One region of the Bacillus sp. 5RYD7K genome, then DNA from elsewhere that is predicted to be linked to it. Evidence: riboswitches for the same ligand, from Rfam matches in the RefSeq annotation. Region 1 holds a riboswitch; the other holds the start of a gene.

Evidence for each region. A riboswitch is a leader RNA that binds a small molecule or an ion and turns the genes downstream of it on or off. The one in region 1 is predicted to bind S-adenosylmethionine.
Region 2: another riboswitch for S-adenosylmethionine. It lies ahead of ACQE26_RS15985 (phosphoadenylyl-sulfate reductase); the one in region 1 lies ahead of ACQE26_RS05180 (5-methyltetrahydropteroyltriglutamate--homocysteine S-methyltransferase).

Annotation. Positions count from the first base shown of each region.
Region 1 is NZ_CP191200.1:1,026,247-1,029,654, reverse strand. Features, by position in the region: gene ACQE26_RS05190 (hypothetical protein) at 536-703, shown strand; gene ACQE26_RS05185 (LURP-one-related/scramblase family protein) at 806-1,282, shown strand; SAM riboswitch class I at 1,367-1,453, shown strand; gene ACQE26_RS05180 (5-methyltetrahydropteroyltriglutamate--homocysteine S-methyltransferase) at 1,532-2,668, shown strand; gene ACQE26_RS05175 (putative RNA methyltransferase) at 2,703-3,408, opposite strand, start outside.
Region 2 is NZ_CP191200.1:3,259,581-3,262,988, reverse strand. Features, by position in the region: gene pyrF (orotidine-5'-phosphate decarboxylase) at 1-625, shown strand, start outside; gene pyrE (orotate phosphoribosyltransferase) at 622-1,254, shown strand; SAM riboswitch class I at 1,356-1,460, shown strand; gene ACQE26_RS15985 (phosphoadenylyl-sulfate reductase) at 1,587-2,288, shown strand; gene cysP (sulfate permease) at 2,301-3,365, shown strand.

The DNA of each region.
Region 1 (3,408 bases):
TTTCCTTCTTTCTTTCCGTATATAAGGTATGAAATGGAAAGAAGGAGTGAAGACTATGGCAAGAGGCACTGTAGCAAGAGAATTGAAAAAAACCTTAAAAGACCCCCGCGTTCTGGAGACGAAATCGAACCCTTTTAAAAAGCTGCGGAAAATGTTCAGACGATTTTTTGTAAGATAACATCTCGTTTTCTTACAAAAAATAAGGAAAGCGTTATCAAATCATAATCTTCCGTTAGAAGCAGTTATTTTGCATATCCCAGGATTTTTTAGGGTACTGAATAACACAAGGCAAACGAAAACACTGTATTAGTTAATTCGGCACTGCCAAAAAATAGTCGAAAAGTTATATAAACGATCATCACTCAGCAGCCGATACAATCTATAGAACCACAATAAGAGCAAAATCCACTGCAGATCATAGTCATTTTTACGGAAAATGTCTTTATTTTTTAAAAAAGTGACAATTGTTTGAATACTTTTCGTTTGTTTTTTCGTACAATAATAATACCAAAACTTTTTTTGGGAGGTATGTAAAATGATGCTACTTATTTTTGCTGCTTTGACAGGATACCTGGTTTTCTCTTTCAGTAAGGACAACCGCCGGAAAACGCCAAAGACAAGCCCGCTGGTGACAGCTGCCGACACGAATAACATCATTGATTTAAATGCGATCCGTCAGAAACGCCGGATGCCGCTATCATAAAAACGACAGCTGCCGCAAAATCGGCAGCCTTTTTTTGTGCACCCCTCCAATATGAAACCATCCGTCTCCTTTTTACGTACAACATAAAAAAGGAGTTTTTTTATGTATCATTTTTATATCAAAGAGCGGATGTTTACGTTTAAGAATCGGTTTCAAGTGTTTCTTGAAAGCGGAAAAGAAGTCTACAATGTGGAAGGAAAGCTGTTTTCTTTCGGTGATGAACTGAAGCTGACTGATTTGGACGGCCGCACGCTCGCCAGCGTCAGTCAGAAACTGATGTCGCTCGTTCCCCGTTACGAAATTTCCGTCGGCGGCAAGCCTGTATGCCAAGTCATCAAGAAAATGACGTTTTTCAAACCGAAATTTGAAATTTCCGGAGTCGGCTGGGATATTACCGGCGATGTGTGGGGACGGAATTTTCAAGTGACAGACGGGAAATCAAACCGGATGACCGTCACCAAATCATGGATGAGCTGGGGCGATTCTTATCATTTGGAGATTGAAAATGAAGAGGATATTGTTCTTTGTCTTGCGATCGCAATCGTAATAGATATGATTCTATTTGAGGGTGATAAATAAAAATATTTATCGAAATATATTGACAATATAAGATAATATACTAAGATTAAGAGTATTACAGTTTATTCTGAAAAATAGCATATTTCCTTATCAAGAGAGGTGGAGGGACTGGCCCTATGATACCCGGCAACCGCTGTTCAGCAGAATGGTGCTAAATCCTGAAGATAAGGTTGAGATTTGCGGACGCAAGCTCTTCCCTATCCAAGGGAAGAGCTTTTTATATTTCATTGAGGAAAGAAGGAATCGTTCATGTCACAGCAAAACACAGAACAACCATTGCACACTCTTCTTAGAAAAAACCCGCCGTTTCGCGCGGATCAGGTCGGAAGCCTGCTCCGGCCGGCGGCTGTGAAGCAAGCCCGCCTGCAAAGAGCGGCGGGTGAGATTTCGGCAGAACAGCTGCGCGAAATCGAAAACCAAGAAATCATCCGCAGCGTGAAAAAGCAGAAAGAAACCGGCCTCAATGTCGTGACTGACGGCGAATTCCGCCGGGCCTGGTGGCATTTTGATTTTCTCGAAAACTTAGACGGCGTCGAAGCGTTTACGCCAGATAGCGGCATTCAGTTTCACAATGTACAGACGAAAGCGCGCGGCATTAAAGTAACGGGAGATATTGATTTTTCTCAGCATCCGATGCTCGAAGATTATAAATTTCTTCACAGCATTGCCGGCGATGCTGTTCCAAAAATGACGATTCCAAGCCCGAATATGCTGTTTTTCCGCGGAAAATTGGAAAAAGCAGCGTATCAGAATAATTACAAACAATTTCAGCATGATGTATCAAAGGCGTATAAAAAAGCGATTCAAGCTTTCTATAACGCCGGATGCCGCTATCTTCAGCTCGATGACACCGCATGGGCCGTTTTCTTATCGGAAGCGGGGCTTCGCCAGATTGAAGCATTCGGAACGACGCCGGATGAGCTGCGCAGGCTGTTCGCAGCTTCTATTAATGACGCCATTAAGGATCGTCCTGCCGACTTGAAGGTTACGATGCATATCTGCCGCGGCAACTTCCAGTCCACATGGACGGCTGAAGGCGGATATGATGCGGCGGCGGAAACGATTTTTGACGGGCTTGACCTTGACGGATTGTTCTTGGAATATGATGATTCCCGCTCCGGCGGCTTTGAACCGCTCCGTTATGTCAAACGCTCTGATCTTCAGCTTGTGCTCGGTTTGATTACGTCGAAACACGGCGATCTCGAAGACAAGGACGCGGTTAAACGCCGGATTGAAGAAGCTTCTCAATATGTCAGCCTGGATCAGCTTTGCCTCAGCCCGCAATGCGGATTCGCTTCCACTGAGGAAGGAAACCTGATCACAGAAGAACAGCAATGGGCAAAACTGCGCCATGTCGTCGATATTGCCGGTGAAGTCTGGAAATAAAAAAAAGACACGCTAATAGCGTGTCTTTTCCGTTTTACAGCGGATCGGTCCCGATTAAAACTTCGATATCTATCGTGATATCAGCCGCTTTTCGGCCGATAAACCGCTGAATGCTTTCTTCAGTACATTTCCATGTTAGGGGCGTCATTTTCACAAGCCGTTCAAGATCAGGCTGCGATAACGTCTTCGTGTAACGCAGCCGTTTGCGCTCAAAGGTTTGAAAGCCCGCTTGGAAACGGCAGGCCGCTGAATCAGCGGTGTCATTCCGCCGGGGACTGTTTCCGAAAAAGAATTCCCTTACTTCCTTCAAATAATCACGCCGCGGCACCGCTTTAATGACTGTGCCACCCTTTTGTAAAAGCCTGCTGCATTCCTTGTAATTCCAAGGTGATAAAACAGACATCACGACATCAAAACAGCTGTCGGCAAACGGCGCATCCGCCACATCAGCGACGGCAAAAACCATTTGATCCCCGAAGCCCTTTGCCGCATGCAGCACACCTTCTTTCGAGAGATCAATGCCGATTCCCGTCACAGAAAAAGCGGGCTGCAGCAATCGGCATACGGCGGCTAAATGAGAGCCCTCTCCGCATCCCGCATCCAATACCGCCGCCTGTTTTTGCGGAGATTGCGTACGGCTGATGATGCCGGCGATCTCTTTTTGAACCGGCGCAAAAAACTCCCGGCTGTCAAAAAGCTCGCGTCTCGCTTCAAACAGCTGCCTGTCATAGCGTGTTTTG
Region 2 (3,408 bases), 1.7 Mb from region 1:
CAAAACGGGGATGGAACTTTTTTATCAGGAAGGCCCCGCCATCATTCATCAATTAAAAGAACGGAACTGTGATATATTTTTAGATTTGAAGCTTCATGATATTCCGACTACAGTCAATAAAGCGATGAAGCGGCTTGCGGGTCTCGGCGTTGATCTCGTCAATGTGCATGCCGCAGGGGGCGGACGCATGATGCGCGCAGCTCTTGAGGGGCTTGAAGAAGGCACGCCGGCAGGCAAAAAACGCCCGTCATTAATCGCAGTCACCCAGCTGACGAGCACTTCAGAGCAGATGGCGAAGGAAGAGCTTCTGCTGCAAAAGCCGCTGTTAGAAACGGTTGTACATTACGGCAAAATGGCTGAAGAGTGCGGGCTGGACGGAGTGGTATGTTCAGTTCATGAAACAAAAGCCATTTATGAAGCGGTCCGGCCGTCATTTCTGACAGTCACGCCGGGCATCCGCACGGCCAATGACGCAGCTGATGATCAAGTCCGGACGGCGACTCCGTCATTTGCGAAAGAAAACGGTTCGTCAGCCATTGTCGTGGGCCGTTCAATTACAAAAGCGGAAAACCCCGTTAAAGCATATGAAGCCATTAAACTGGAATGGGAGGGCGTTCGCCGATGAAACAGGCTATCGCAAAACATCTATTACACATTGAAGCTGTCTTTTTACGCCCGAATGAGCCGTTTACGTGGGCGAGCGGCATTCTATCGCCGATTTATTGTGACAACCGTCTGACATTGTCGTATCCAAAAGTGAGAAATGATGTGGCGGACGGGCTCGGCAGACTGCTGAAAGAGCATTTCCCCGAGGCGGAGATGATCGCGGGCACTGCCACGGCAGGCATTCCGCATGCTGCGCTTCTCGCAGACCGTACAGGCGCTCCGATGTGCTACGTCAGAAGCAAACCGAAAGCGCACGGCAAAGGAAATCAAATAGAAGGCGCCGTTAAAAAAGGACAAAAAACAGTCGTGATTGAAGATTTGATTTCTACCGGGGGCAGCGTGCTTGAAGCTGCGGCGGCCCTTCAAAGAGAGGGCGCGGAAGTTCTCGGCGTCATTTCAATTTTTACATACGGACTGCCGAAAGCAAGAGAAGCCTTTAAAAAAGCGGGTCTGCCGTACTACTCGTTAACAGATTATGACACGCTGATTGAAGTAGCGCTTGAAAACGGAACGATACATTCAGATGACATTGAGAAACTGAAATCATGGAAACAGAATCCCGAGTCAAAAGATTGGTTTAAAAAATAATGACAATAAAAACAGGCCTCAGGGCCTGTTTTATTATTCCTATCAAAAAACTCGGGTTGACTTCTGTTAGAATTGTGCTAAAATTTAGTACAAATCTAAAAAGCTTATCAAGAGCGGCTGAGGGACTGGACCGATGACGCCCGGCAACCTGCGTGACATGCAAGGTGCCGCATCCAGAAAAATGCACAGCATTTTGAAGATAAGGGCTATAACGGGTCACTGTCTTTCATTCCGCTGGATTGAAAGTTTTTTATATGAAAAAAGATTGAGGGATAAGACAACCGGCAGAAAACAACAGCTGTTTGATTGTCTCCGGGAGGAGGAAAGAAAAAATGCTAACGTATGACACATGGGAGGAACCGGAGATTACATTTCCGGAAGACGATTCCTATAAAGGCGCGCTGTCCGTTTTAAAATGGGCATACGGCCACTACGGAGACCAGCTTGTTTACGCGTGCAGCTTCGGGATTGAGGGAATCGTCCTGATCGATTTAATTTCTAAAGTGAAAAAAGACGCGGAAATCGTGTTTCTCGATACAGGACTTCACTTTAAAGAAACATATGAAACGATCGAAAAAGTGAAAGAACGTTACCCGGGACTGAACATCATCCTGAAAAAGCCCAGCCTTACTCTTGAGGAACAGGCCGAGGCTCACGGAGATAAACTGTGGGAAAGAGAACCGAACCAGTGCTGCTTCATCAGAAAAATTCTGCCGTTAAGAGAAGCGCTCGCCGGGCGTCCGGCATGGCTGTCCGGCCTCCGACGCGATCAAGGGCCGAGCCGGGCGAATACGAATTTCCTGAATAAAGACGATAAGTTTCAATCCATTAAAGTATGCCCGCTGATCCACTGGACGTGGAAAGACATCTGGAGATATACATCCAAGCATGAGCTGGATTATAACATTCTTCATGATCAGGGCTATCCGAGCATCGGCTGTGAACCGTGCACTTCACCTGCGTTTACCGCAGAAGACCTGCGGAGCGGCAGATGGAACGGAATGGCGAAAACAGAATGCGGACTGCATGAATAAAGGAGCTGCACAATGGAATTAGCCGCTATTTTATTCTGCCTGTTTTTCGCCATGAATATCGGAGCCAGCGGAGCCGCGGCTTCAATGGGAGTCGCTTACGGGTCCGGCGCCGTTAAAAAGAAAACGTATGCGCTGATTATCTGCGCGGCCGGCGTCCTGTCAGGGGCGGTTATCGGCGGCGGAGAAGTCGTTAAGACGATCAGCGGCGGAATCATTCCCGAACAGACCATTACGCTCACCATTGTCTGTATTATTATCGGAGCGGCGGCGTTATCGTTATTCACGGCGAATGTGCTCGGCATTCCGCTGTCGACGAGCGAGGTCACCGTCGGGGCGATTGTCGGGGTCGGCGTTGCGTACAAAGTATTGTTTCTGCAGCATCTTTTGGTCATCGTGATTTTTTGGGTCCTCGTTCCGTTTGTCGCGTTCTGTTTCACGTTTCTCGTATCGAAGGTATCCAGTTCTCTGAATATTCGAGTCATTTCGAGCCGGAAACAGAAGGTTTTGGGGGTTGTCCTGCTTATTGCGGGGTTTTGGGAAGCTTTTTCAGCCGGAATGAACAACGTCGCAAATGCGGTGGGCCCTTTAGTTGCCGCCGGCGTGCTCAGCGTGTCCAAAGGGACGCTGTACGGAGGCATCTTTGTCGCTCTCGGCGCTCTGCTTTTAGGACGCAGAGTGCTTGAAACCAACGGGAAAAAGATTACGAGATTTTCCGCCGGCGAAGGCATACTGCTTTCCGGAACCGGGGCCGGGCTTGTCATTATCAGTTCCGTGTTCGGTCTGCCGGTTCCTTTGGCGCAGGTGACATCATCATCAATCATCGGTATCGGAATGGCCAAAAACGGGCCGAACGTTTTTCATAAAGAAGTCGTGAAAACGATGCTCAAAGTATGGGTCGTTTCGCCGTTTTTGTCACTGTCGATTTCGTATCTGCTTGTCTCTCTGCTGTTAAAAGGAGATTACTATTCCATCTTTATGATGGCCAGCGTGCTTTTGGCAGCTGGCGGAGCCGCCAGTCTGATGAAAGCTATCCGAAAAGAGAAACGCTCTGTCCATGAACAAGGCGGGGGCATTTAACTATTAATCTGAGTTTATTTATCTGTTAACTGGGAGGAAAATG